Linked DNA regions of Defluviitalea raffinosedens. The protein of the gene in region 1 interacts with the protein of each later gene in a pairwise test. Links are inferred from orthologs where the notes say so. Each region holds a gene or a part of one and is shown in the gene's direction. Other genes may lie near its edges.

Region 1 (6,090 bases):
CAGGGCATCTGCTCAAGCATGGTTGCGTTGTGATGGATGAAGGTGCTGCAAATGAAATTATTAGGTGTGCAAAATTATAATTTGTGGTATTATGTTATGGGGACAAATTTTAGTCTTCATAACCTAAAATATAATTTAAAAATATTAGGAGGAATGAAAAAATGGCAAAAATTGCAATTAATGGTTTTGGACGCATTGGACGTAATGCATTTAAAGTAGCGATCGCACAAGGATTGGATGTTGTAGCAATCAACGATTTAACAGATCCTAAAACATTAGCTCATTTATTAAAATATGATACTTGCTTTGGCAAATTCGAAGGAACAGTTGAAGCTAAAGAAGGCGCTTTAGTTGTTAATGGAAAAGAAATCAAAGTGCTTGCAGAAAAGAATCCAGCTGATCTTCCTTGGAAAGAATTAGGTGTAGATATCGTAATCGAATCTACAGGTATTTTCAGAAAGAAAGAACAAGCTCAATTACATATTGATGCAGGTGCAAAGAAAGTTATCATCTCCGCTCCTGGAAAAGGAACAAAATCTATTGTTATGGGAGTTAACGAAGGGGATTATAACCCAGCTGAAGACCATATCGTTGACAACGCTTCTTGTACAACAAACTGTTTAGCACCATTTGCTAAAGTGCTTCATGATAAATTTGAAATTAAGAGAGGAATTATGACAACAGTTCACTCTTATACAAATGACCAAAGAATTTTGGATTTACCTCACAGTGACTTAAGAAGAGCTCGTGCTGCTGCTGAATCCATTATTCCTACAACAACTGGTGCTGCAGAAGCAGTTGCTAAAGTTATTCCTTCTCTTAAAGGAAAATTAACTGGTATGGCTATGCGTGTACCTACTCCTACAGTATCTGTAGTTGATTTAACTGTAGAATTAGGAAAAACTGTAACAGTTGAAGAAGTTAATGCTGCTTTAAAAGCTGCTGCTGATGACAAAGTATTAGGATACACTGAAGAACCATTAGTATCCATCGACTTCAAAAAAGATCCTCGTTCCTCCATCATTGATGGATTATCCACAATGGTAATCGATGGAAACTTAGTAAAAGTTGTTTCCTGGTATGACAATGAATGGGGTTATTCAAACAGAATTGTTGACCTCACAAAATACATTGCAGAACGTTTATAATTAGGTAGACCAAAAGGTCCGGTTTTGTAGTTATGACTATAGGACCGGACCTTCTTTTAATAAATCGGATTGAGAATATTGAGGAGGGAAACCCATGCTTAAGAAAAAGTCAGTTGATGATATCCAAGTTAAAGGGAAAAGAGTATTAGTTAGATGTGATTTTAACGTACCATTAAAAGATGGTGTTATTACAGATGAAAATAGACTTGTTGCAGCACTGCCAACCATTAAGAAATTAATCAATGACGGTGGAAAAGTAATTCTTTGCTCTCACTTAGGAAAACCAAAAGGAGAACCTAAACCAGAATTATCTTTAGCACCTGTTGCAAAAAGATTAAGCGAATTATTAGAAAAAGAAGTAGTATTTGCAAAAGATGATACTGTAGTTGGAGAAAATGCAAAAAAAGCTGTTGCTGAAATGAAAGAAGGAGACGTTGTTCTTCTTGAAAACACAAGATATCGTAAAGAAGAAACTAAGAATATTGATGATTTTAGCAAAGAACTTGCAAGTCTTGCAGACGTATTTGTAAATGATGCTTTTGGTACAGCACACAGAGCTCACTGCTCCAACGTTGGAGTTACTCAATTCATCGAAGGAGACTGTGCAGTAGGGTATTTAATGCAAAAAGAAATTGAGTTCTTAGGTAATGCAGTAAACAACCCAGTAAGACCTTTCGTTGCGATCTTAGGCGGAGCAAAAGTATCTGACAAAATTAATGTAATTAATAACCTCCTTGATAAAGTAGACACATTAATTATTGGCGGCGGAATGGCTTATACTTTCATAAAAGCATTGGGTCATGAAGTAGGTAAGTCATTATTAGAAGCTGACAAGATTGACTATGCAAAAGAAATGATTCAAAAAGCAGAAGAAAAAGGCGTAAAATTATTACTTCCTGTAGACCATGTAGTGGCTCAAGAATTTAAAAATGATACTCCATTTAAAGTAGTACCAAGAGGAGGAATTGAGCCTGATTGGGAAGGTCTTGACATTGGACCAGAAACAAGAGCACTTTATGCCGAAGCTGTAAAAGATGCTAAAACAGTTGTTTGGAACGGACCTATGGGCGTATTCGAATTTGAAAACTTCGCGCAAGGAACAATGGCAGTTGCAAAAGCTTTATCAGAAACAGATGCAACAACCATTATCGGTGGAGGAGATTCTGCTGCAGCAGTAAACCAATTAGGATTTGGCGATAAGATGACTCACATTTCTACTGGTGGCGGAGCTTCATTAGAATTCCTTGAAGGTAAAGAATTACCAGGCGTGGCAGCAGCAGACGACAAAGAATAATTCAGGAGGCTTTATGATGAGAAAAAAAATTATTGCAGGAAACTGGAAGATGAATAAAACTCCTTCAGAAGCGGTAAAATTAGTAGAGGAATTAAAGCCTTTAGTAAATACTACAGATGTTGATGTAGTATTTTGCCCTCCTTTTGTTTGTCTTCCAGCTGTATTAGATGCAGTTAAAGGAACAAACATCGCTGTAGGTGCTCAGAATATGCATTATGAAGAAAGCGGAGCATATACAGGAGAAGTTGCACCTAATATGTTGGTAGAGTTAGGTGTTAAATATGTTATTATCGGACATTCTGAAAGAAGAGCTTATTTTGCAGAAACCGATGAAATCGTAAATAAGAAAGTTCTCAAAGCTATTGAACACAACCTTATTCCTATTATTTGCGTAGGAGAAACGTTAGAGCAGAGAGAACAGGGGATTACAGTTGATTTGGTTCGACTTCAAACCAAAATTGCTTTAAAAGATGTTCCAGCAGAAAAAGCGAAAGATGTAGTCATTGCTTATGAGCCTATCTGGGCAATTGGTACTGGTAAAACAGCTACATCAGAGCAAGCTGAAGAAGTTTGTGCTGCAATTCGTCAAGTAGTTGCAGAAATTTATGATGCTTCTGTAGCTGAATCACTTCGCATACAATACGGCGGAAGTGTAAATGCCGAAAATGCAAAAGAGCTTTTTGAAATGGCAAATATTGATGGAGGCTTAGTTGGTGGAGCAAGCTTGAAAGTAGATTTTAGCAAAATTGTGAATTACAACAACTAAGATTGTTCATAAAAGGAGTATTAAAATGAGAAAAAAACCAACCGTGTTGATGATCCTTGACGGTTTTGGATTAAATGACCGCTGTGATGGAAATGCTGTATGTCAGGGGAAAACCCCTGTACTCGACAGTCTCATGAAAAAATATCCTTTTGTAAAAGGATATGCCAGTGGAATGGACGTAGGCCTTCCTGAAGGTCAAATGGGAAACTCTGAAGTAGGGCATTTGAACATTGGAGCAGGTCGAATAGTATACCAAGAACTGACAAGAATCACGAAATCTATTCTAGATGGAGACTTTTTTGAAAACGAAGCACTGCTCAGTGCAGTTGAAAACTGTAAGCAAAACAATTCTTCCCTTCACCTGTATGGTCTTTTATCCGATGGTGGTGTACATAGTCACAACACACACCTGTACGCACTGTTGGAATTAGCAAAAAGACATGGTTTGTCAAAGGTTTATGTACATGCTTTCTTAGATGGCAGAGATACTCCTCCTGCATCCGGTAAAGATTATGTTCAACAATTACAGGACAAAATCAATGAACTCGGTGTGGGAAAGATTGCAACCGTGATGGGAAGATATTATGCGATGGACCGTGACAACAGATGGGAAAGAGTAAAACTTGCATATGATGCGATGGTTTTAGGTACCGGAGAAAAAGCCGAAGATGCAGTGCAGGCAGTGCAATTATCTTATGAAAATGAAGTTTATGATGAGTTCGTGCTTCCAACAGTTATTCTGACCAATGGTGAACCAACGGCTATGATTCAACCTCATGATTCTATTATTTGCTTTAATTTTAGACCTGACAGAGCAAGAGAAATCACAAGATGTTTTTGTGATGAAGAATTTAGTGGTTTTGAAAGAGCCAACGGTTTCTTCCCAGTGAAGTACGTTGCTTTTACTGAATATGATATCACCATTAAAAATAAATCTGTTGCCTTTAAGCCTACAAAACTTACAAAAACTTTTGGAGAATATCTGGCTGAAAAAGGTTTAAAACAGCTTCGTCTTGCAGAAACTGAAAAATATGCTCATGTGACTTTCTTTTTCAATGGTGGAGTAGAAAAACCAAACGAAGGAGAGGACAGAATATTAGTTCCATCTCCTAAAGTGGCGACTTATGATCTCAAACCAGAAATGAGTGCCATTGAAGTTACAGATCGTCTTGTTGAGGCAATTCTTTCTGAAAACTATGATGTCATTATTATTAACTATGCAAACCCTGATATGGTAGGACATACAGGTATCATGGGTGCTGCAGTTAAAGCGATAGAAACAGTGGATGCTTGTGTAGGTCGTGTAGTAGATGCAATCTTAAAAGTAGACGGTCAAATGTTTATCTGCGCTGACCATGGAAACTCAGAACAATTGGTTGACTACGAAACAGGAGAACCTTTTACAGCACACACGACAAATCCAGTACCATTTATCTTGGTAAATGCCGGTGAAGGAATAGAATTAAGAGAAGGTGGAAAACTAGCAGATATTGTCCCCACTCTTCTTGACCTAATGGGACTTGAAAAACCAGAAGAAATGACTGGAAATTCTCTTCTCATTAGAAAGTAGTAAAGACCTGCTTAATAATAATTTTATATTATTGAAAGGAGAAGCAAAATGAAGGGATATTTAGAAATCTTAGACGTATTTGCTAGAGAGATTCTTGATTCCAGAGCCAATCCAACAGTAGAAGTTGAGGTTATTGTTGATGCAGAAGGAAGACAAGTAGTAGGAAGAGCTGCTGTACCTTCTGGAGCATCAACAGGAGCTTTTGAAGCTGTAGAATTAAGAGACGGCGGAGACAGATATGTAGGTAAGGGTGTTCAAAATGCAGTGGATAATGTTAACAACATTATTGCAGAAGAAATCATCGGTATGAATGCTCTTGACCAAGTTGCAATAGACAAAAAAATGATCGAATTAGATGGGACACCAAACAAAGGTAAATTAGGTGCTAATGCAATTCTTGGGGTATCTATGGCTGTTGCAAAAGCAGCCGCAGAAGCTTTAGATATGCCATTATATCAATATCTTGGCGGATTTAATGCTAAAGTGATGCCTGTACCAATGATGAACATCTTGAATGGCGGAAAACATGCAGATAACACAGTAGACCTTCAAGAATTCATGATTATGCCAGTTGGTGCAAAATCCTTCAAAGAAGCTTTAAGAATGTGTGCAGAAGTATATCACAGCCTTAAGAAAGTATTAAGTGAAAAGGGATTATCAACTGCAGTAGGTGATGAGGGTGGATTTGCTCCTGACTTAGCAACATCAGAAGAAGCAATCCAAGTTATTATTGATGCAGTTGAAAAAGCAGGATACAAACCTGGGGACGATATCCGTATTGCAATTGATGCTGCTGCTTCTGAATTATACAATGAAGAAACAAAGAAATATCACTTCCCTGGCGAAAGCAAAATGAAAGGTCAGGAAATAGCAAGAACTTCTGAAGAAATGGTTGCTTACTATGAAGAATTAGTAAATAAATTCCCAATTATCTCTTTGGAAGACGGTTTAAACGAAGAAGACTGGGAAGGATGGAAGCTGTTAACTGAAAGATTAGGTAAGAGAATTCAATTAGTTGGAGATGACTTATTCGTAACCAACACCGAAAGATTATCCAGAGGAATTGAATTAGGTGTTGCTAACTCCATCCTTATTAAAGTAAACCAAATCGGAACATTAACCGAAACTTTCAATGCTATTCAAATGGCTAACAGAGCAGGAATGACAGCAGTTGTTTCTCATAGATCCGGAGAAACTGAAGATGCAACGATTGCTGACATTGTTGTAGCTGTAAATGCAGGACAAATTAAGACCGGAGCACCTTGCCGTTCTGACCGTGTTGCTAAATACAATCAGCTTCTTCGCATTGAAG
Region 2 (6,015 bases), on another replicon or contig:
GGTCCCGGACCATCTACTCCTAAACTTTCTTCCATCTCTTTGAATTCATCCCAGGAGGCATCGTAGTTTCGATTTAAATCCACTCCTCTGATATTGGCCTTCCATCTGTCGAAATTCGTACTGCCATCATTCCACTGGATGATCTCGTTATATCTTGGATGATCCGGAGATATTCCATTGATGACCAGTTCTACCCCATCAGGATTTACCATTGGAACGATATAGATCGTTGCTTGTTCCCATATAGTCCTTGCCGGATACCCTCTTATAATGCCATCCATGGCAAATGCTTTAGAAAATTGCTCAATCCATTTCATTAAAACAGGTGTAGTAATCCATTCATTGGAGTGATGAGATCCATTATAAAAAACTTCTCTTGGCCCTTCCCCTAGTTTGATCATATATAAATTTCTTCCTTCAACACTCTTTCCAATCGTATCCACTACTAAAAAAGGATATCTCATTACCAGACCTTGAATATCTTTTTCCATCACATCATAAGTATAAGGTATATCCGTCTGGACAACATCAATGCCAAAGGGAACAATAATTTCTTCTCCCACATTCAAAAAGAAGGGATTGATTCCGGGGTTAGCAGTCGTGATGCTATATACATTTGTGGAATATTGATTGGCAATTTTATAAAGTGTATCTCCAGGTTTAATTTTATATAAAGCATATCCAAGCAAAAAAGGTTCCAATCTCTCATAAGTTCTTGGACCAATAATTCCATCCGCACTTAACCCATTATTTCTTTGAAAGGCTTTGACTGCTTGCTCGGTATTTTCTCCAAAAATCCCATCAACACTGCTTATATTATATCCTATAAGCTTTAAAATACTTTGCACTTCTGCAACATCAGAACCTCTCATGCCTTTTCTTAATACTCTCAACTGCTTCACCTACTTTTTATAAACATTCTCATATTATTTTATCAATTAAACCATGTAAATGTGCTCTTGATTTTTAACTTTATTAATTTTTGGTTCTAAAGTAATAAACCGGATATTCATATAATTATATAAGAACTGCTTGGTAGGAGTGATGTTATGCATAAACTGATCAATACAATGATTTACAACTTCTTTATTGCTTTAGGAGTAATACTGGGAGGTGCTCTGTTTGGCTGTGCTGCTGCAATTCTGTGTGGCGAAAAGCCAGTCAAAGCAATGCTTGTTTTCTCAGAGCAACTTAAGCTTTGGGCACTTATTGTTGCCTTGGGAGGTACTTTTTCTTCCTTTGAAATTTTAGATTTAGGTATACTAAAAGGGGAATTTAAGGCGGTCATTAAACAAATCCTCTACATTTTAAGTGCATTTGCCGGAGCACACATGGGGTATGTCATTTTACATGCGTTGGGAGTGCACAATTCATGAAAAAAATAAATTTTTCTGGCTTTTGGATTTTCGTCTTTGGATTTTTTATTGGGATAACATCCTATAATACTATGTATATGTATAAAATTGAAAATCTAATAAATGAAAATGAGCATCTTACTGCCCAACTGGAAGACTATATAGTTAAATTAAAAAAATTAGAAGAATCCAGTCAAAAGAAGGAAATTCCTGTTTTAAATCAAATCTCTCCGATTATGCTTAATAAACAGGAAGAACTTCTTCCAAAAAATGAAATCGATCAATATATAAAAGTTTTATTAAAAAATCAAATTGGTAAAGAGCTCAGCAAAATTGATGTAGACTTAATTTATAATGCACTCAACCGCCGTTTTCTAAAATTTCAAGATGGAGAATATCAATTGGAAATCAGAAGTATTATCGTGACAGACACTATGTATATCTACTACCGCGTAGAAAAAAGCAACAGCTAATTCAATTGGTAAAATTTTAAATTATAAAAGTCTGTTAGAGGGAAATACTATAGATAATAAATAAGCCATATGAAAATTTAATTAATTGAAAGGGGCTTTATCATGAGAACGATGGATTTTATTGCCTTACTTTTAATGATCATTGGAGCAATCAACTGGGGACTAATTGGATTCTTCCAGTTTGACCTTGTTGCTACTTTATTTGGTGGTATGGACGGTTGGCTAAGCAGAATCATTTATGCTTTAGTTGGATTAGCCGGCCTTTACGGTTTAAGTTTATTTGGAAAAATTGACAACGAATCTGTCAGAAGAACTGAATAATCTATAAAAAATGCAAGTCTTCCTTCTTTGTTAATTAATTTTTAAAAATTAACCTTTTTTAAAAAAATCATTTTTTTAAAAAAGGTTTTTTTAATTTCAAGGAGAATATAATTAATATATATAATTACAAATATTTTAAAGGGGGAGATTCTTATGATACAAATCATTGCGGGGGAAAAAGGTGAAGGAAAAACCAAGCATTTAATTGACATGGCCAATCGATCTGCCAAGAGCAGTAATGGTCATGTCGTATATCTGGATAACGACCGAGATCATATGTTCGATTTGCATCATAATATTCGTTTTATTGAAACAACTGGTTTTCCCGTTTCTGGATATAAAGAATTTTATGGTTTTATCTGTGGTATTTTATCTCAAGACCATGATATTGATTATGTATATATTGATGGATTGCTGAAGTTATCCCGTCTCTCAATAGAAGAAGCCCAATCATTTATTGAAAAACTAAATGAAATATCCGAAAAATATAATGTCAAATTTATTATCGGAATGAATTGTAAAGAAAAGGAAATCCCCGAAAATTTAAAATCTTTTTTAATAGCATAAATGTTTAATAACATAAACATATACAAGGATTCCCCAGCCATCTAAGCTGGGGAATTTTAATGAGTTTTATTATTATAATGACATTAAAGGATAAAAATCAATTTTTCATTTATAATAGTACAAATAATTACATAAACTTTTTAATAAATTATACTTGAAAATTAAAAATATAGTATTACATTATATTGATTAATACTTTATAATAAAAAAATATTAATTAAAATCATTTAAGAAAAAGGAGTCAACAATAGAAATGAATCAATTAGTTGAACGTTTTATTAAATACGTAAAATATCCTACTACTTCTGATGAAAGTTCAAATACTTGTCCCAGTACAGAAAACCAAATAGCTTTTGGCAAGATGTTGGCAGAAGAATGCAAATCCATTGGCTTAAAAGATATAAGTATTGATGAAAATGGATATGTTATGGCAGTTCTTCCGGCTAATTGCGAAGAAGATGTTCCTGTAATAGGATTTATTGCCCACATGGATACCAGTCCTGATATGAGCGGTGAAAATGTTAATCCTCGAATTATAGAAAATTATAATGGCAAAGATATTGTTTTAAACGAAGAGAAAAATATTGTATTGTCTCCTAATGCATTTCCTAATTTAACCAAATGCATAGGAGATACATTGATTACAACCGATGGCACTACTCTTCTGGGAGCAGATGATAAAGCTGGTATAGCAGAAATTTTAACTGCCATGGAATACCTTATTCATCATCCTGAAATCAAGCATGGCAAAATATGCATTGCCTTTACGCCTGATGAAGAAATTGGAAGAGGTGCCGATCTTTTTGATGTAAAAAAATTCGGAGCTGACTTTGCTTATACCATTGATGGAGGATTGCTTGGAGAATTGGAATACGAGAATTTTAACGCTGCTCAGGCAAAAATTACAATACACGGTCAAAATGTTCATCCTGGTACTGCAAAAAATAAGATGAAAAATGCAGTATTAATAGGCATTCAACTTGCTCAACTTTTCCCCGAAAAAGAAATTCCTGCCTATACGGAAGGCTATGAAGGCTTTTATCATTTGAACAATTTCAACGGTAATGTGGAAAAAGTTGAAATGGTATATATTATTCGGGATTTTGATATGGAAAATTTTAATAAACGTAAAGATTTTGTAAAAGAGGCTATTGAAAAAATGAATGCAATATATGGTGATGGCACTATTCAATTAGAATTAAGAGATCAATACTACAATATGAAAGAAAAATTAGAAGACAAAATGTACATTGTAGAAAGAGCTTTTAATGCAATGAAAGCTGTAGGTGTTGAGCCTCACATAAAACCTATTCGCGGTGGTACAGATGGTGCAAGACTATCCTTTATGGGCCTTCCCTGCCCTAATATTTTCACAGGCGGTGATAATTATCACGGCAGATACGAATACATTTCAGTGAACTCAATGAAAAAAGCAGTTGAAGTGATTGTAAAAATCGCCCAAATATGATAAATATAACTTAAATGTGTTTTTATTCTCCCAAAATGGTACATCTATCTCCATAAAAGCAATAACCCCCTTGAGTTTCCGCAAATTTTATGGTAAGATATGACCAATTATTAAGGAAAATGTGATGACGGAGTTAAGTAGCATTTCATGGTTACAATTTCAGAGAGTAAATCGGCTGGTGAAAGATTTACAGTACATGAATATGCGAAATACACCTCTCGAACATTAGGCTAAAAACCTAACGGCTTCTCACCGTTATATGAGACTGGAGGTATACAATGCATTTGTATACGAATTAAGGTGGTACCACGGGTTCTCTCGTCCTTACATGATCACATGATAAGGCGAGAGTTTTTTATTACATAGAAAGTTCTTCCGAGTTTCCTATGTAATTAAAACCCTCCGCGCAAAGTGCACACTTACGCATATTGAATTTTGTCGGCTTTGTCGACTGCACTCGGCGCGAGAGTTTCGCATACGAAACTCTTTCTTGTGAAAAATATTAGGTAAAGGAGTTAGCTTTTCTATGAGAAATGTATATGATATTTTAAAAGAAAGAGGCTTTACTGAACAAGCAACACATGAAGAGGAAATAAGAGAATTGCTTGGTAAAGAATCCGTTACTTTCTATATTGGTTTTGACCCCACAGCAGACAGCCTTCATGTAGGCCATTTTGTTACAATTATGGCTATGTCTCATATGCAAAAAGCTGGTCACAGGCCTATTGCCCTTATAGGCGGTGGAACTGCTATGGTTGGGGATCCAACGGGTAAAACCGATATGCGTAAAATGATGACAGAAGAAACCATCGCTCATAATGCAGAATGTTTTAAAAAGCAGCTTTCGAGATTTATAGAATTTGGTGAAGATAAAGCTATTATGGTCAATAATGCAGATTGGCTTCTTAATCTGAATTATGTATCCTTTTTAAGAGAAATTGGGATTCATTTTTCTGTAAACAGAATGCTCACTTATGAAAGTTATAAAACCAGAATGGAAAAAGGCCTTTCTTTCTTAGAATTTAACTATACGCTTATGCAGTCCTATGATTTCCTGGAATTATACAGAAGGTATAATTGTAAGCTGCAGTTAGGAGGCAATGACCAATGGTCCAATATTCTAGGGGGAGTTGAACTCATCCGCAGAATTGGCCATGATGATGCTTACGGCATGACCTTTAGCCTTCTTACAACCAGTGAAGGCAAAAAGATGGGTAAAACTGAAAAAGGAGCCATTTGGCTTGATCCTGAAAAAACATCTCCTTACGATTTCTATCAATATTGGAGAAATGTTGCAGATGCTGATGTAAAAAAATGCCTCTCCCTTCTTACTTTCCTTCCTATGGACGAAGTAAACAGGTTAAGTGCTCTTGAAGGTGCTAAAATCAATGAAGCTAAAGAAGTCCTGGCTTATGAAGTTACCAAGATTGTTCATGGCGAAGAAGAAGCTAAAAAAGCGCAAACGGCGGCTAAAGCTCTATTTGGTGGTGGTGCACAGGGTGGTTCTATCCCTACCACTGAAATTTCTAAAGATGAATTTAAAGATGGTATGGATCTCATCTCTCTTCTTCAAAAAACAGGCCTTGCTCCTTCCCGTTCAGAAGGACGTCGTTTGATTCAGCAAGGAGGCATTAAAGTACAGGATCAAAAGGTAACAGATCTAGATTACCTAGTAACAGAGAAAGATTTTTCAGAAAATGCTTTAATGATTCAAAAAGGTAAAAAAGTATTCCATCGTGTTCAATTAATATAAAAACCTTGGGAGCATGTGCTTCCCAAGGTTTTTAAACATTTGACCTGCTATCCATATATCGAACAAGTAACAATTTCA

The links.
Region 2: the proteins of tpiA (region 1) and pepT interact in binary tests that used the Escherichia coli proteins (3 or more experiments, as listed by UniProt). The link is inferred for Defluviitalea raffinosedens from one-to-one orthologs.

The regions. Positions count from the first base shown.
Region 1 is NZ_JAFBEP010000023.1:17,652-23,741, forward strand. The notes cover bases 1,400-4,331. They hold tpiA (triose-phosphate isomerase), read left to right. Parts: upstream 1,400-2,455; coding sequence 2,456-3,208; downstream 3,209-4,331. Other genes in these bases: JOD07_RS13210 (phosphoglycerate kinase), read left to right, coding at 1,400-2,442; gpmI (2,3-bisphosphoglycerate-independent phosphoglycerate mutase), read left to right, coding at 3,234-4,331. In the rest of the region: JOD07_RS13200 (sugar-binding transcriptional regulator), read left to right, coding at 1-80; gap (type I glyceraldehyde-3-phosphate dehydrogenase), read left to right, coding at 162-1,148; more of JOD07_RS13210, read left to right, coding at 1,243-1,399; more of gpmI, read left to right, coding at 4,332-4,778; eno (phosphopyruvate hydratase), read left to right, coding at 4,827-6,090. UniProt on the Escherichia coli protein: Involved in the gluconeogenesis. Catalyzes stereospecifically the conversion of dihydroxyacetone phosphate (DHAP) to D-glyceraldehyde-3-phosphate (G3P).
Region 2 is NZ_JAFBEP010000004.1:214,532-220,546, forward strand. Bases 2,220-5,076 are described here. They hold pepT (peptidase T), read left to right. Parts: upstream 2,220-2,969; coding sequence 2,970-4,184; downstream 4,185-5,076. Other genes in these bases: JOD07_RS05380 (twitching motility protein PilT), read left to right, coding at 2,303-2,716; tyrS (tyrosine--tRNA ligase), read left to right, coding at 4,711-5,076. In the rest of the region: JOD07_RS05360 (M14 family metallopeptidase), read right to left, coding at 1-872; JOD07_RS05365 (YtrH family sporulation protein), read left to right, coding at 1,050-1,376; JOD07_RS05370 (hypothetical protein), read left to right, coding at 1,454-1,828; JOD07_RS05375 (DUF378 domain-containing protein), read left to right, coding at 1,931-2,149; more of tyrS, read left to right, coding at 5,077-5,937; JOD07_RS05395 (AI-2E family transporter), read right to left, coding at 5,969-6,015. UniProt on the Escherichia coli protein: Cleaves the N-terminal amino acid of tripeptides.